DNA from 4 places in the Solidesulfovibrio carbinolicus genome. Region 1 is predicted to be linked to each of the others. Evidence: predicted binding sites of a transcription regulator. Region 1 holds the regulator's gene; each other region holds the start of a gene.
What was found. Region 1 encodes sigma-54, which starts transcription at its own class of promoters, with help from an activator protein. Its sites were predicted from a motif close to CTGGCACGGNNNNTGCTT; they were not measured.

Region 1 (4,032 bases):
GCTCGGCCACGACCGCTTGCTCAAGGCCCCTCTCGGCGCTTTCCAAAGGATGCGGGCGGCGAGTAGTGGCGTAGCGGCGGATGATCTCGCCGTTGTCGGCCTCGAAAAAGATGATCTGGGTGAGGTCCTGTTTGCGCCGCACCTCGGCCAGGGTCGCGCCCCAGTCGGTGTCGAGGTCGGCTTGGCGCACGTCCATGCCCAGGGCCAGGCCTTTGTAGCGCTGGCCGCCCTTGTCGTCGAAAAGGCTCATGAGCTTGGGCACGAGGCTGACCGGCAACCCGTCCACGCAAAAAAAACCCAGGTCCTCGAAGACGCGAAGGGCTGTGGATTTTCCGGACCCGGACAGGCCGGTCAAGATAACGACGGGGAGTTCCCTGGCCGCATGTTCCATGGCATTCACCTTCCGGCCCAAGGGCTTAACAAATTTCCCGCGCGTTTGTGTGACGACAAACGCGCGGGAAACGTTTTTTCAGGCAGCCTTAGGCGGCGGCGAGCACCTGCCGCAAGGCCTCGTCGGTTTCGGCGGCCAAAAAGGCCCGCCGGAAGGATTCGTCGGACAAAAGCCGCGAGATGTGGGCCAGAATGCGCAAATGCAGGCCCGCGACATGCTCGGGCGCGAGCACCAGGAAGAAGATGCGGCAGGGCTTGAAGTCCAGCGCATCGAAGCTGACGCCCGCAAGGCTTCTCCCGACGACGATGACGATGCGTTCGAGGCTCTCCATCTTGCCGTGGGGAATGGCCACCCCGTCGCCGATGCCCGTGGTGCCGAGGTTTTCCCGGTCGAGCAGCACCTGATGGGCGCGTTTGGCGTCAAAATCGGGCCACTGCTTCTTGATGGGGGCCACGAGCTCGGCCAACACTTCGGACTTGGACTCCGACGCAAGATTCCCGATGACGAACTCGGGCTGGAGATAGTCCTCTAACCGCATCTAAGCGCCCGTTCCAGGATCGATGAGGCCGAAGTCGCCGTTGCGCAGGCGGTAGATGACGTTGGGCCGTTCGGTTTCGGAGTTGATGAACACCAAAAATTCGTACTTGAGGGCCTCAAGCTGCATGGCGGCTTCTTCCACGGCCATGGGCTTGGGCTGGTACTCGTCGGTTTCGATGATGGTGGGCACGCGGCCGCCGGCGGCGTCCTCGCTGATGCTGATGACGTCCATGCGGACCTGCTCCACGGTCTGGCGGCGGCGGTCCTTTTGCTTCTCGCGGAACTTCTTGGCCTGAGCCTCGATCTTGTCGAGGATCAGGTCAATGGTGGAGTACATGTCCTCGGAGGTTTCATGGGCCGAGATATGCATATTGTCGGCCAGGAAGATGACGTCGGCCATCTGCCGGGTCTTTTCCACGGCCAGGTTGACCTGGACTTCCGAGGTGTCGGTGGACGAGGTGTACTTGCCAAGCTTTTCAAAGCGCTTCCTGGCATAATCGCGCAAATGGTCAGACGGCTCGAAATTCTTGAAATTAAAGGTGATGTTCATAGAATCCTCCAGGCTGGCGTGGTGAGGGGCCGGAATCCCGGCCCGAAGCATCAGAAAACCGCCTTGCGCTTCGACGACGACTCGATTCCCATGGCCGTGCGGTACTTGGCCACGGTTCGCCGGGCGATGTTGATTTGCAGCTCGTCTTTGAGCATGTCGGCGATGGCCTCGTCGCTGATGGGCTTCTTGGCGTTCTCGCCGGAAATAATCCGCTTGATCATGGCCTTGACCGATTCGGAACCCACGGTGCCGCCGTCGTCGAGCTCCAGGGCGCTGTTGAAAAAGAACTTGAGCTCGAAAATGCCGTGGGGCGTGGCCACGTACTTGTTGGACGTGATGCGGCTGACGGTGGACTCATGCATGCTGATGTCGTCGGCCACGTCCTTGAGGATCAGCGGCCGCAGCCGGGTCACGCCGTCCTCGAAAAAGCCGCGCTGAAACTTCACGATGCTCTCCAAAACCTTATAAAGCGTGCGCTGGCGCTGGTACAGGCTCTTCATGAGCCACATGGCCGAACGCATCTTATCCTGGAGGTAGTCCTTGTCCTTGTCGTTTCGCGGCAGGCTGCCGTCGGTGTAGGACATGTTGAGTCCCAGGCGCGGCATCCCCTCCTCGTTGAGCAGGATGACGAAGTCCTCGCCGTACTTGTAGACGAAGGCGTCCGGGCTGACGTAGATCGGGTCGCCCGAACCATAGCTGGCCCCGGGCATGGGATCGAGGGTCTGGATCAGCTCCAGGTATTCCTTGAGCTTTTCCATGGTCAGGTGAAATTTCTTGGCCAGGGGCTTGTAGCGCTTCTTTTCGAGGTCTTCGAGATGCTCGCGAACGAGTTCGATCAGGATGGGATCGTCATAGCCGTAGACCTCGATTTGTATGAGCAGGCATTCGCTGGGAGTGCGGGCGGCCACGCCCACGGGATCGAAGCGCTGGAGACGGTGGAGCACCTTTTCGACATGGGCCGGGTCGGCGTTGGCCATGCCGGCGATTTCCTCCACCGTGGCCCGCAGATAGCCCGAGGAATTGAGGCTGCCGACGATGGTCTCGCCGATCTCGACTTCCTTGGCCGTAAAATTAGACAGGTGCATCTGCCAGCCGAGGTGGCCGTCGAGGGACGGCTTGGAGGCCAAACGGGCGTCGAAAGCCATGCCCTCCTCGGGCACTTCCAGGTCGCGGGACAGGGACTGCTTGCTCGTGCTGGCGAAATCGCCAAGGTAGTCGTCCCACTCGGCGTTTTTGAGCAGTTCCTTTTCGATGGCCGCGTCGGCTCCCGTGGGGCCGTTGTTGTCCTCGACCATGACGCGTTCGGGCTGGCGGTCCTCCTCGACGGATTCCTCCAGAAGAGGATTTTCCAAAAGCTCCTGCTGCACGCTTTCAAGCAGCTCCAGCCGCGACAGCTGCAAGAGCTTGATGGCTTGCTGCAGCTGGGGGGTCATCACCAGCTGTTGGGAAAGCTTGAGTTGCTGCCGCAGTTCCAGGGCCATGCTTACCGCCGTGCTCGAATGTCGTTGACGTTATCGGGAATTGTCTGTGGGCCTTGCCCGGACGAGGGCCACCCCGCCCAACAAAAACCATGCCACAATTGAAGCCTTGTGGCAATCGGCACTATCGGCCTTCAGCCGAGGAACCACTGGTAGGCGGCTTCCAACCGGCCCTTGGCGGCCAAAATATAACGCACGGCCTCGCGCACCGCGCCCTGCCCTCCCCCGCGCCGCGACACCCACAAGGCCAGATCAAGGATCTCCGGCTGGGCGTCGGCCACGGCCATGGGCAGCCCGACCAGCTCCATGGGGCCGGCGTCCACCCAATCGTCGCCGAGAAAGGCGGCCTGATGCGGGGCCAACCCGGCCCGGGCGAGAATGCCTTCCAGCACACCCACCTTGCGGTAGTGGCCGGGGTGGTACTCCTCGATGCCCAGTTCCCGCATCCGGGCGGCCACGGCCGGGCTGTCCAGGCCGCTTATGACCGCCACGGCCAGTCCCGCCGCCTGGGCCGCCTTGATGCCCAACCCGTCGTGGACATGGAAACGCTTGATCACCTCGCCCCGGGCATCGACGTAGATGCCGCCGTCGGTCATGACCCCATCAACGTCGAGCACCAGCAGCTCCACGTCCCGGGCGCGCGCAATGGCCAGTTTGGCGTCTTCGGACATAATAGACTCCCTTTGCGATACGACGGCCGCGAAGCGAAAAAGCAACGCCCTACCCTGGCCGCCGACAGGCGCAATCTAGCCCAAAAATCGCACCATGACCAGAAGATAAACGTTTTTAGAGCCTTGCCAAGCCATGCAGCCCTTTGGCCCAAAAAAAGTCCGGAGAAGCCGCCTTCCCCGGACCGAGCCATCTTTTTGCGCTTGGGCCGTCTAGCCCTTGTGCCGCTTGGCCGCGGCCACGAACTCGCGGAACAGCGGATGCGGACGCATGGGGCTGCTCTTGAATTCGGGATGGAACTGGCAGCCCAGGAACCAGGGATGGTCGGGCAGCTCCACCATCTCGACCAGTTCGCCGTCCGGGGACAGGCCGCTTAAGACCAAGCCGGCTTCCTCGAAATTGCCGGC
Region 2 (4,032 bases), 440 kb from region 1:
TTGACGATATCCCGGGAGGGGCCGAGAACGACGCCCTTGCAACCGGCGTAGGTGCAGCCGCGCTGGGTGATGACGCCGGGGATGGTGCGGACGTTGGACTGAATTTCCGGAATCGGTTCGCCGACCTCGGTGCCCGGGAGGATGGACTTGGCCCGCTTGCGCGCGACCTTGGTGGGCATCTTGGCGATCAATTCCTTCTTGATCTCTTCGACATTGGTGGGCTTGGTGCTCATCTCGCTGCTACCTCATTGGTCTTGGGGTCCGTGGACGTCCGCCAAACCGGGCTAGACGATGGCCGCTTCGCCGGCTTCGCCGGTCCTGACCCGCACGGAATCGGAGACGGGCAACACGAAGATCTTGCCGTCGCCGGCCTGGCCGGTCTTGTTGACGCTAATCAGGGCGTCCACAGCTTCCTTGACCTGATTGTCGGGGACCACGATGGATATGATGCGCTTGGGGTACAGGCGGCCCTTGGTGCCCAGAAGCGCGATGGCTTCCTCGTTGCCGGCCGCGGCGCCGTCAAGCACCGCCTGGTTGACCAGACCCTTGCCGCGTCCGTAGCCCTCGCGGGCCACGAAGGCCGGGATGCCCGCGTCGGCCAAGGCCTTCTTGGTCTGGTTCATCTTGTTCATGCGGATGACCGCCATAATCTCCTTCATGACGCGCCCCCTTAGGCTTCCTTGACGCCGGAGGAGATGGTGTACATCTCTTCCACTGGGCTGACGAAGATCTTGCCGTCGCCAAAGGCTCCCTTGGAACCGCTGCGGGCGCTTTCCATGATGGTCTTGATCACGAAGTCCTTGTCGCAGTCGGGCACGACGCAGATGAGCATGACCTTGGGGATCTCGTCGTACTGGATCTCGCCGATCTTGATGCCGCGCTGCTTGCCGCGACCGGCCACGTTGAACTTGGTGACGGCGGGGAAACCGGCGTCCATCAGGGCGGACAGGACTTCATCGGTCTTCTCGGGGCGGACAATCGCTCTGACCATGGTCTGCATATGAAATACTCCTTGCGTGCGTGTGTTGTGTTTTGGAGCAGCGGCGCGCTAGTTGGCGATGCCGAAGTCGACGAGCAGCTTTTCGAGCTGGGCGATTTCCAGGGGCTTGGGAATGACCAGCATCTTGTTCTCGTCGATCTTCTTGGCCAGGGCGCGGTATTCGTCGGCCTGGGCGTGCTCGGGGGAGTAGTCGATGACCGTCTTGCGGTTGATTTCAGCGCGCTGCACCTGGTTTTCGCGGGGCATGAAGTGGATCATCTGGGTGCCGATCTGGCGGCACAGCTCTTCGATCATTTCCTTTTCGAAATCGACCTTACGGCTGTTGCAGATGATGCCGCCCAGGCGCACACCGCCGGTGTCGGCGTACTTGACGATGCCCTTGCAAATGTTGTTGGCGGCGTACATGGCCATCATTTCGCCGGAGCAGACGATGTAGATTTCCTCGGCCTTGCCGTCGCGGATGGGCATGGCGAAACCGCCGCACACGACGTCGCCGAGCACGTCGTAGAAGACGTAGTCGAGCTGCTTGTCTTCCTCGTAAGCGCCGAGCTGCTCCAGGAGGTTGATGGAGGTGATGATGCCGCGGCCGGCGCAGCCGACGCCGGGCTCAGGGCCGCCGGACTCGGTGCACATGGTACCGCCGTAGCCTTCCTTGAGGATATCATCGAGTTCGACGTCTTCGCCTTCCTCGCGCAGGGTGTCGAGAACGGTCTTCTGGGCCAGACCGTGCAGGAGCAGACGGGTGGAGTCGGCCTTCGGGTCGCAACCGACCACCATGACCTTCTTGCCCATTTCCGCCAGCCCGGCGACGGTGTTCTGCGTGGTGGTGGACTTGCCGATGCCGCCCTTTCCGTAGATAGCGATCTTGCGCATTTTGTAATGCCTCCTGCTGCAAAGTTGGAATGCTCTTCTTTAGGCAAGAGTCATGCCAGCGTGCATGGGGCGTGATGCATTTTGTTTAACTTGCTGATATAATAGATTATAAGCGATTAGTCGACTTTGGGTGCTAACAGTCGCCAATGGTTTCGGACATTTTTGTTGCCTTTTGCGCGACAAAAATGTTCGACATAAATGTCGCAAGTCTCTACTCGCGGGAGAAAGGATGCCGGCCACGGATGGCCGCTTCGGGAGGGCGAGGAACCGCGAAGCAGAAGATTGTCACTGTACTTCAGGGTTTTGCGTTGCGAGGCGGACTCCGGACAAGGGGGCCGCCTCACAGGTAAAGAAGGGGAGTGTCTGGGGTTGTTTTGACGAATTTGGAAATAGGGAGGCGCAGAATCAAACGGTCGGCAAGGTCAGACTGCAGGGCGCGACTGCGGTCCGGCCAAGGGCCGCGCTCCAGGCCGCGCGGTCAGCCTTGGGGAGAGACGTGCGCGGCCGGGCGGCGGCGCGGAGCAGGCCCGTTATCCCATGTTTGCTTGCGGCTCGGACTTCATGCTCAGGCTCAGCCGCCCCCTTTCCTTGTCGATGGTCAGCACCGTCACCATGACCTCCTGGCCGGCCGCCACCACCTTGGACGGATCGGCCACGTACGCGTCGGCCAGATGGCTCACATGCACAAGGCCGTCGCGGTGCACGCCCACATCCACAAACGCGCCAAAGGCCGTAACGTTGGTGACCCGGCCCGGCAGCCGCATGCCCGGGCGCAGATCGGCCAGTTCGCTCACCCCTTCGGCAAAGGCAAAGGCCGTAAACGTCGGCCTGGGGTCGCGTCCGGGCTTGGCCAGTTCGGCCAGGATGTCGCGCAGGGTTTCCAGGCCCACGTCGTCGCCGACGTAGCGGGCCGGGTCGATGCCTTCCCGCAGGCTCGCCTTGGCGATGAGGTCGGTCACGGCGCAACCCAGGTCCTTGGCCATGCGCCCGACCAGGGTGTAGCGCTCGGGATGCACGGCCGTGGCGTCCAGGGGCGCTCCGCCGCGAAGGCGCAGGAATCCGGCCGCCTGCTCAAAGGCCTTGGGGCCAAGGCGCTTGACCTTGCGCAGTTCGGCCCGGGAGCGAAACGGGCCGTGCTCCTTGCGGTGGGCCACGATGTTGGCGGCAAGGCCGGGTCCAAGTCCGGAGACGGCGGTGAGCAGCTCCACGCTGGCCGTGTTGAGGTCCACGCCCACGGCGTTGACGCAGCTGGACACGACCTCGTCCAGGGCCTTCCTGAGGGCGGCCTGGTCCACGTCGTGCTGGTACTGGCCCACGCCAATGGATTTGGGGTCGATCTTGACCAGCTCGGCTAGCGGGTCCATGAGCCGGCGGCCGATGCTTACCGCGCCGCGCACGGTCAGGTCGAGGTCCGGGAATTCGTTGCGGGCCGTTTCCGAAGCCGAGTAGATTGATGCTCCGGCTTCGTTGACCAGGATGACCGGCACGCCCAAGCCCAGGTCGGCCACGAAGCGTTCGGTCTCGCGCCCGGCCGTGCCGTTGCCCACGGCAATGGCCTCGATGGCCTGGTCGGCGCACAGCTGGCGCAGGGTCTCGGCCGCCTGGTCCCGCTGGCGCTCGGAACCGGTGGGGAAGATGGTCTCGTAGTGGAGCAGGTTGCCTTGGGCGTCGAGGACGGCCAGCTTGGCCCCGGTGCGAAATCCCGGGTCCAGGGCCAGCACCCGGGCCTGCCCCAGGGGCGCGGCCAGGAGCACTTGCCGCAGATTGGCTGCAAAGATGGCGATGGCCTCCCGGTCGGCCCGGTCCTTGAGGCTGGCGCGCAGCTCGTTTTCCAGCGACGGCCCAAGCAGGCGCTTGTAGGCGTCGGCGGCCGCCTCGGCCACCTGCTCGCTGTCCTTGCCCCGGCCCGTGACGACCAGACGCGTGAGCTGGCGCAGGGCCTCATCCTCGGACGGGCGCAGGGACAGGGCCAGCAGCCCTTCGCGCTCGCCGCGAAACATGGCCAGGGCGCGGTGGCCGGCCACCGCGCGCACGGCTTCGTCGCGTTCAAAAAAATCCCGATAGTTGGCGGCGTCTTGCTCCTTTCCCTTGACCAGCCGCGAGACGATGCGGCCGCGCTTGGCGAAAAGGTCGCGCAGGGCGGCCCGGTTGGCGGCGTC
Region 3 (4,032 bases), 1.7 Mb from region 1:
GGCCGAGCTGGAAGCGGCGCTGGCCGGCTGCCGCCACGACCGCGACGCCCTGGCCGAGTGCTTGGGCGGGGTGGAGCTGGGCGAGTATCTGCTGGGCGTGGGCGTGGAGGAGTTGGTGGAGTGTTTGTTTTAGGGGACGGAGAGAGGGGAAAGAGGGAAGAAGGAAGAATGCCTCCGGCGGCTGGGGGCCTGATGCCCCCAGACCCCCCAAATGGGAAAAGGATAAAGGGGGTTGCGGGGCCGGTCAGGCGTCTTGCGCGAGCGGGGACGCAGCCCCAGGCGTAGCGTCGCCGACAGCTGCCGTGGCCGCCTGGCGGCGGGCCGCCTTGGCCAGCTTGGCCGCGATGAGAAAACCGGGATTGATGGCCAGACAGCGCTCGGCCGCCTCCACCGCGCCGTCGTACTCCTCCAACTCGTAGAGCACCCGGCCGAGATTAAACAGCAGGTTTTCGTCGTTTTCGCTGACGGCCAGGGCTTTCTCGTAATACGACTTGGCCAGGGCCAACAGCCCGGCCTTGCGCATCCGGATGCCGAATTCGTTGAAAAGAAACTTGTTTTCCGGGCCAAAGGCCAGCTCGATGCCCATGATCTTGTCGAAGATGTCGCGGGCGTCGTCGAGCTTGCCGCCGGACAGATAGGCGTTGCCCAGGCCGAAGATGGCGCGCAGGTTCTCGGCGTCGTAGGCCAGGGCTTTCTGAAAGGATTCCTCGGCCCGCTCCAGCCGGCCGGCCTCCAGGTGCTTCTCGCCGCGATCCAGCTCGGCCTGCATGGCTTCCATGCGCGGCTTGACCAGATTGTAGTACATGAGCGGCTCGGGTTTGAACTTCTGGAGGAATTCCTCATCGCTCACCGGCGTGACCTCGCCGCTGGGCACGCTGTTGCCGTTTAAGGCCTGGATGCTGATGCCCGCCTCGGGCGTTTTTTCGGCGTAATAGTAAAGCACCCGCTCGCCTTCGCGGGTCGTGCCGCTAAAGCCCATTTTATAGGTTTCGCGTACCGACACGGCCACGGCGAAACGCTCGGCCCCGATTTTTCCCGTCATGGCGTCGTACAGCCCTCCCTGACGTTGGCGCGCCGGACGCGTGCCCGAGCACATAGGGACAGGATAGTGCATTTCACGACTGAAAGCATCCTCTTTTCGTCGGAATAAACACCCTCAAGACGGGTTTGGAACAACGCAAACCGGAAAAATTTCAGGATGTAAGGGGAAAAAGGAACAATTTTTCTTGCCAGCCATTGACCGGTTCGGTATCGTTTTCCATGTTCGCTCAAACCCGTGACGACTTCGCGTGTGGTGCGTGACCGTCCTCCCCGTGTTTGCGCGGCGAGACTCTAACGGAGTCTGGAATACGAGTGCGCAACGCCTGCCATATCTTCCTTCGCCGTCCCGACGGACAGGCGCACTCCAACTGTCAGGCCTTCACGGCCCAAGGGCCGATGGGTTTGTCCCGGGGAGGAGCGTAGCCGGCGGGTAGCCCTCCTCCGTCCACGCTTCGCGTTCGCTGACGTCAACCGTTTTGGGAGTCCGTGTCTCATGTCCAAAAACATCTATGTTGGCAACCTGCCCTTCCGCACCACCGAGGAAAGCGTCCGTGACCTGTTTGGCCGTTACGGCCCCGTCCAGTCCGTCAAACTGATTTCCGACCGCGAGACCGGCAAACCGCGCGGCTTCGGATTCGTGGAGATGGACGACGACGCCGCCGCTGACGAAGCCATCCGGGCCCTGGACGGCGCCGAGTTCGAAGGCCGTAGCCTCAAGGTCAACGAGGCCAAGCCCCGCGCTCCGCGTCCCCCCCGCCGCCCGGCCTGGTAAACGCCCGGCGCAACATCTTTCCTCCCGGGACCGGCTCGTCCGGCCCCGGGAGTTTTATTGTCCACTCCCGGCTGGCCCTGTTGTTGCTCGCCTGCCCCCATCCCCCAGGAGGCAACCATGCGCGTCAAATATCTGATCATCGGAGCCGGCCCCACGGGCCTTGGCGCGGCCAACCGCCTGGCCGAACTCGGCGAAAACGATTTTCTCGTCCTGGAACGCCATCCCTATCCCGGCGGCCTGGCCGCCAGCTTCACCGACGCCGCCGGCTACACCTGGGACGTGGGCGGACACGTCGTTTTCTCCCACTACAAAGCCTTCGACAAGCTCCTCGACGAACTGCTTGGCGACGAGGTCCTGCGCCACCAGCGCGAATCCTGGATTCGCCTGGCCGGAACCTTCGTTCCCTACCCCTTCCAGAACAACATCCGCCGACTGCCCCCGGACCTCGTCTGGGAATGCGTCGAAGGGCTGCTGGCCGCCGGCCGCGACGCCGCCGCCGGGGTCCACCCCGATGCGCCGGCCAACTTCCGGGAGTGGATCGACCGGGTGTTCGGCCCGGGCATCGCGCGCCTTTTTATGGTCCCCTACAATTTCAAGGTCTGGGCCCATCCGGCCACGGCCATGTCCCACCGCTGGATCGGCGAGCGCGTCTCGGTGGTGGACGCCGGACGGGTGGTCAAAAACATCATCTACGGCGCCGACGACGTGGCCTGGGGCCCCAACAACACCTTCAGCTTTCCCCTGCGCGGCGGCACGGGCGAGATCTTTCGCCGTCTGGCCGCCCGCTTTGCCGACCGGCTACGCCTGGGCGAGGCCTGCCGCCGGGTCGATGCGGCCGAAAAGACCGTGCTCACCGCCTCCGGCGACATCATCCTCTACGACCATCTGCTGACCACCGGCCCCCTGGACCGTTTCGTCGCCGACCAGCTGGAAGGGGCCAGCCCGGCCATGATCGAGGCGGCCGGACGGCTCAAGCACAGCGGCTCGGTCATCCACGGCCTGGGCTTTGCCGGCGCGCCCCCGGACCCGCGCTGCTGGATGTATTTCCCGGAAGCCGACTGCCCGTTTTATCGGGTCACCAATTTCCACAACTATTCGCCCTTAAACACCCCCGACCCCGACGGCATGATCCCGCGCAGCCGGGCGTTCATGACCGAGACCAGCTTTTCCGCCCACAAGCCGGCCGACTTCGCCGGCCTGGAGCGGGCCACCGTGGACGGCTTGGTCGCCACAACGCTTTTGGCCCCGGCCGACGTCGCCGGCCAGAACGCCTCCTGGGAAATGCGGGTGGACTACGCCTACCCCATCCCCTGCCTGGAGCGCGACGCCGCCCTGGCCGTGCTCCAGCCGGCCCTGGAGCGCCTGGGCATCCAGTCCCGGGGACGCTTCGGCGGCTGGAAATACGAGGTCGGCAACATGGACCACTCCATCATGCAGGGCATCGAGTGGGCCCAGCGGCACGTCCTGGGACAACCGGAAACCGTCTACGCGCTTTAACAACCTGCCTCCGACGCGTCGGCCAGCCGAGGGCGCAGGCGTTTCCTCGCGCCATATCCCGTCCGACCGCCGGCCGGTTGACGTCGCCGGCCCGATCTGAAACACCTTCGCGGGCGGGCGCGTCCCGCCTGAAGGAGATGCCATGACCGCCACCGCCACAAGCGGCTGCCCCGTTTTCGCCGGCCGCCGCGACCGCTTGCGCGCCGCCCTGGCCGCCATGGGCCACGACGCCCTGCTCGTGTCCCACGCCGCCAACCGTTTCTATTTAAGCGGCTTCGAACTCCACGACCCCCAGTGCAACGAGAGCGCCGGCTATGTCGTTGTCACGGCCGACGGCGACGACTATCTCTTCACCGACGCCCGCTACCGCGACGCCGCCCTGCGCCTGTGGCCGGAAAAAAACCTCTGCATCTACGGGGCCGGGCGCTACGCCGCCATCGCCGATTTCCTCAAGGCCCGAGGGGTGACGCGCCTGGGGTTCGAGCCGGCCGGCCTGTCCTTCGACGTCCACGGCCGGCTGTCCGCGCTTCTGCCCCTAACGCCCGTGGCCCTGGCCGTGGAGCCGCTGCGCCTGCGCAAGGACGCCGCCGAGATCGCCCGGATGCGCCGCTCGGCCGCCATCAACCACGGCGTCATGGCCAGCCTGCCGGACATTCTCCTGCCCGGGCGCACCGAGGCCCAGGCCGCCTGGGAGATCGAAAAACGCTTCCGCGAGCTCGGGG
Region 4 (4,032 bases), 1.2 Mb from region 1:
GGGTGAAATCTTTGGCCGCCCGGGCTTGCCCCCGGGCTTCGATGAGCCGGGCCGCCTCGGCCGGCCAGTTGGGGGGCGACAGCGGCAGACCGGCCGGGTCGAGCAGGCCGAGGGCGGCGTCGGCGGCGGTCAAAGCGGCCAGATGGCGGGCGGCGTCGGCGCTGCTCAGGGTCCCGGCGGCCAGTCCGGCGTTGGCCTGGCGGGCAAAGGCAAAAAGGGCCGGCCAGAACTGGGCCACGGACAGGTCCTCGGCCAGGGCGGCCTCCAGGGCCGCTTCCAGCCCTTCGGCCTCGGCCTGGGCCGCGCCCGAGGGCTGTCCCTCTCCGGCGGCCAGAGTCAGGCCGGCGGCCAGCTCCTGGATGCGCGTCCGGTTGCGTTCCCACATGGCCAGGGCCTCGGGCGCGGCGCAAAGGGGCTTGTGGTAGCTCGTGGAGAGCAGCCAAGCCCGCACGGCCAGGGGATGGACGCCGTAGCCGAGCAGATCGGCCAGGGTCGGCACGGCCTGGGCTCCTTCGCGGCCGCAGATGCGCCCGCCAACCAGCCAGACGGCCGGGGCCAGCCCGGCCCCGCCAGCCCAGACGGCACGCAGGTTCTCGATGTGCGGGAAGGTCTTGTCCTCGTCGGTGGCCACCACCGTCACGGCCGGCAGGGTGCGCACGGCCGCCGAGGCCATCTGGAGAAACCAGCTCGGCCGCACGTTGCCCCAGGCCGTGGCCCAGACGTCGCCGGCCTTGAGGTCCTTGAGGCTCACGCGTTTTAAAAGCGTGAAATCCCGGGGATGGTCCTTGGCGTAGGAGTCGAGGTCCACGGTCTTGCCCAGGCACAGCTTGGTCATGTCGAGGCCGAGCAGGCCGCCGTAGGCCTTGTCCCGGGCCACGTCGAAATAGACGCTGCGCAGTTTTTCGTAGGCCAGGCCCTTGTCCATGAGCTTGCGGGCCAGGGCCATGGCCTCGTCCATGGCCTCGCCGGCCAGGGGAAAGACCGCGTCGGCCACGCCCAGGCTGGCGGCCAGGGCGGCGACCTGCTCCCGGGCCTTCTCGGCGTACTCCCGGCACTTGCGCCCGGCCGCCCGCGAGGCCTCCAGGCAGCGGTCGTCCAGGTCGGCCAGGCCCACGGCCAGGGTCGGCCGGCCGCCGGAGCGGGCAAGGGTGCGCCGCAACACGTCCAGGGTGACGATGCGCCGCCAGGCGTCCAGGTCGCCGGGCTCGGACAGGGGCGGGCCGAAGGTGAAAAGCCCGGGCGCGGCCGCAGCCGGGTCGAGATGGACCGGTTCGGGCTGGCCGACGCTGGTGAGCGCCACGCCCTTTTTCTCGGGCGCGGCAAAAAGGGTGGTGGACAGGTAGCGCTCGCCGCTGTCGGCCAGGATGACCACGATGAGCCCCTCGGCCAGTTCCCCGGCCAGCCGCGCCGCCGCCGCCATGGCCGCGCCGCCGCTCATGCCGGCCAGGATGCCTTCGTCCCGGGCCAGCCGCCGGGCCATGGCAAAGGCGTCCTCGTCCTCCACCGGCACGATGGCGTCCAGGGCGTGCTTGTTAAATATGCCCGGCGGATAGGACTCCTGCATGTTTTTGAGGCCCTGGATCTTGTGGCCGGGCCGTGGCTCCACCGCCACCACGGTGATGGCGGGGTTCAGTTCTTTTAATTTCTTGACCAGCCCCATGGCCGTGCCCGAGGTGCCCAGGGCGGCCACCACGTGGGTGACGGCTCCGCCCGTGGATTCGAAGATCTCCACGGCCGTGGCCGCGTAGTGGGCCTCGATGCTGGCCGGGTTGTTGAACTGGTCCATGAGCACGTAGCGGTCGGGCTCTTCCCGGGCCAGGCGGTAGGCTTCCTCGATGGCCCCATCCGTGCCCCGATTGCCCGGGGTGAGTACGATTTCCGCGCCGTAGGCCCGCATGATGCGCTTTCTTTCCTCCGAGGCCGAGGCCGGCATGAGGAGCTTTAACGGATAGCCCTTGACGGCGCAGACCATGGCCAGGCCGATGCCGGTGTTGCCCGAGGTGGCCTCGATGACCGTGCGCCCGGAGGTGAGTTCCCCCGAGCGTTCGGCCGCCTCGATCATGGCCAGGGCCACCCGGTCCTTGATGGAGCCGCCGGGGTTTCGGGACTCGATCTTGGCGCAGATGGTCACGCGCGGATTGGGGCAAACCCGGCGCATCCGCACCAGCGGGGTCTTGCCGACCAGGGACAACACGGAATCGTGGATCATGGCGCGCCTCTCGGAAATTTGGCCCGCATTCGTCCGGGCAGGGTCCGTGGTAGGCAAAAAACCGCCAACCGGCAAGAGTGGCAGGAAATTTGCTTGGGCTTGGCCAGTTCAACCAAGGAAGGGGCCATGGAGATCAACAAGTACCTTGCCGACAACCTGGCGTATCTGGCCGAGACCGGCGACCCGGTCGGGCGCTGGCTGGCCGAGGAAAATCCCGATCCGGCCATTGTCCACGAGCGGCTGCACCGCAACGCCTCGGGCATCGTGGACTGGCGCATGGACGACGGCGTGGGGCTGTTCGAGAAGCTGCCGCCGCCGTTTTTCTACCGCGACTGGCGGCCCAAGGAGCAGCTTGAGGGCGCGGGCACCATCATTGTCGGCGTGGGCATCGGTTATGGCCTCAACCACGTGCTGACCGGCACGCCGGATTCCCACAAGGTGCTGGTGGCCGAACCCCGGCCGGAAATGCTCCTGGCTTGCCTGGGCCAGACCGATTACCGGCCTTATCTGCGCCATGGCAAGCTGCGTTTCGTGCCGCCCCGGGCGGCCGACATTGAGTTGGCCATCCAAAATTTTGACGTGAGCTTCCTGTTTTCCCGGGTCTGGCTGCGAAACGATCTGGCCTGTCAGCAGATAGGGCCGGAATATCCCCGCCTGGGGGCGCTGGTCAAAGCCAAGATGGAAAGCCTGTCGGTGGAGCTCACCACGTTGCGCCACAAGCAGGAAGTCATGGTCGGCAACGAACTGCGCAACTACTCCCGGGCCATGGACGAGGGCAGTCTGGCCCGCATGGCCGGCATGGCCAAGGGATTGACGGCCGTGCTGCTTGGCGCGGGGCCGTCCCTGGCCGAGTTCGCGCCGGTGCTGCGGGAGCACCGGGACAAGGGCTTTTACGCCGCCGCCCTCCAGACCCTGCCGGCGCTTGAACGGCTGGGCATCAAGCCCGACCTGTGCCTGGCCATCGACTTTAACGACAACATGATGCAAAGCCTGGATAATTTGCGCGACCTGTCGTTTGCGGCCGATATCCCCTTTGTCTATTCCACCAAGATGGACCCGGCGGTGGTGGCCCGTTATCCCGGGCCGCGCATCCCGTTGTGGACCCAGGGCGGCATCGGCACCTATGTGCTCAAGGACCAGGAGCTGGTGCTGGACGCTGGCGGCAACGTGTCGGTGACGTTGGAGCGCCTGCTGGGCTGGGCCGGGGCCGAACGCTTCGTGTTCGTCGGCTGCGACCTGTCCTGGCAGGGCGAGCGCACCCACGTGGACGGCCACCACAACGCCGTCTGGGTGCACACCTACAATCCCCGCGACGATGTGAAGCTTAAAAACCTGCACGGCCAGACCATCTACACCCACATGGGCTTTCTGGCCGCCAAGCGCGACATCGAAAAGGATATCAATGCCTCCTCGGCCGGTTTTTTCAACCTCTACGGCGGCGGCGTGGTCATTGACGGCGCGGTCAACGTGGGGCCGACCGATCTGGCTTCGGGCGATTTGTTCGCCAGCCGGGGCGCGGCCAAGGATGTGTTCCTTGAGGCCCTGGCCCGGGCGGCCAGCCCGCGCTCGCGGCCCATCTTTTCGCCCAAGGCCGAAGCTTGGGCGACGTCGCTCAAAAACGCTTCAAGGCGGCTGGAGAAGCTCATGCGCAAGGCCGACAAGCACCAGCGGGAGATCAAGGACCTGCTCTCCCAGATCCAGTTCTTCACCCGCCACGATCCGCTCTACATGCCCTATCTCTACAACGAGATCATGGACTTGGCTGGGCTGGTGCAGACCAAAAAACGCTATGGTGTCAAGGAACTGACGGCATTCAAGGCCAT

Region 2: nifH (nitrogenase iron protein) is a predicted target of sigma-54. The motif match lies at 1,915-1,932, and genes of this name have one in related genera.
Region 3: C3Y92_RS04460 (protoporphyrinogen/coproporphyrinogen oxidase) is a predicted target of sigma-54. The motif match lies at 1,885-1,902, and genes of this name have one in related genera.
Region 4: C3Y92_RS06910 (motility associated factor glycosyltransferase family protein) is a predicted target of sigma-54. The motif match lies at 2,287-2,304, and genes of this name have one in related genera.

Annotation. Positions count from the first base shown of each region.
Region 1 is NZ_CP026538.1:2,704,733-2,708,764, forward strand. It holds gene rapZ (RNase adapter RapZ) at 1-391, opposite strand, end outside; gene C3Y92_RS12165 (PTS sugar transporter subunit IIA) at 480-929, opposite strand; gene hpf (ribosome hibernation-promoting factor, HPF/YfiA family) at 930-1,478, opposite strand; gene rpoN (RNA polymerase factor sigma-54) at 1,529-2,959, opposite strand; gene C3Y92_RS12180 (KdsC family phosphatase) at 3,091-3,627, opposite strand; gene C3Y92_RS12185 (CTP synthase) at 3,838-4,032, opposite strand, start outside.
Region 2 is NZ_CP026538.1:2,265,421-2,269,452, forward strand. It holds gene nifD (nitrogenase molybdenum-iron protein alpha chain) at 1-233, opposite strand, end outside; gene C3Y92_RS10040 (P-II family nitrogen regulator) at 285-659, opposite strand; gene C3Y92_RS10045 (P-II family nitrogen regulator) at 671-1,000, opposite strand; gene nifH (nitrogenase iron protein) at 1,049-1,873, opposite strand; gene C3Y92_RS10055 (Tex family protein) at 2,404-4,032, opposite strand, start outside.
Region 3 is NZ_CP026538.1:995,613-999,644, reverse strand. It holds gene C3Y92_RS04475 (lipoate--protein ligase) at 1-133, shown strand, start outside; gene C3Y92_RS04470 (tetratricopeptide repeat protein) at 245-1,042, opposite strand; gene C3Y92_RS04465 (RNA recognition motif domain-containing protein) at 1,535-1,813, shown strand; gene C3Y92_RS04460 (protoporphyrinogen/coproporphyrinogen oxidase) at 1,931-3,310, shown strand; gene C3Y92_RS04455 (M24 family metallopeptidase) at 3,453-4,032, shown strand, end outside.
Region 4 is NZ_CP026538.1:1,549,292-1,553,323, forward strand. It holds gene C3Y92_RS06905 (cysteine synthase) at 1-2,209, opposite strand, end outside; gene C3Y92_RS06910 (motility associated factor glycosyltransferase family protein) at 2,336-4,032, shown strand, end outside.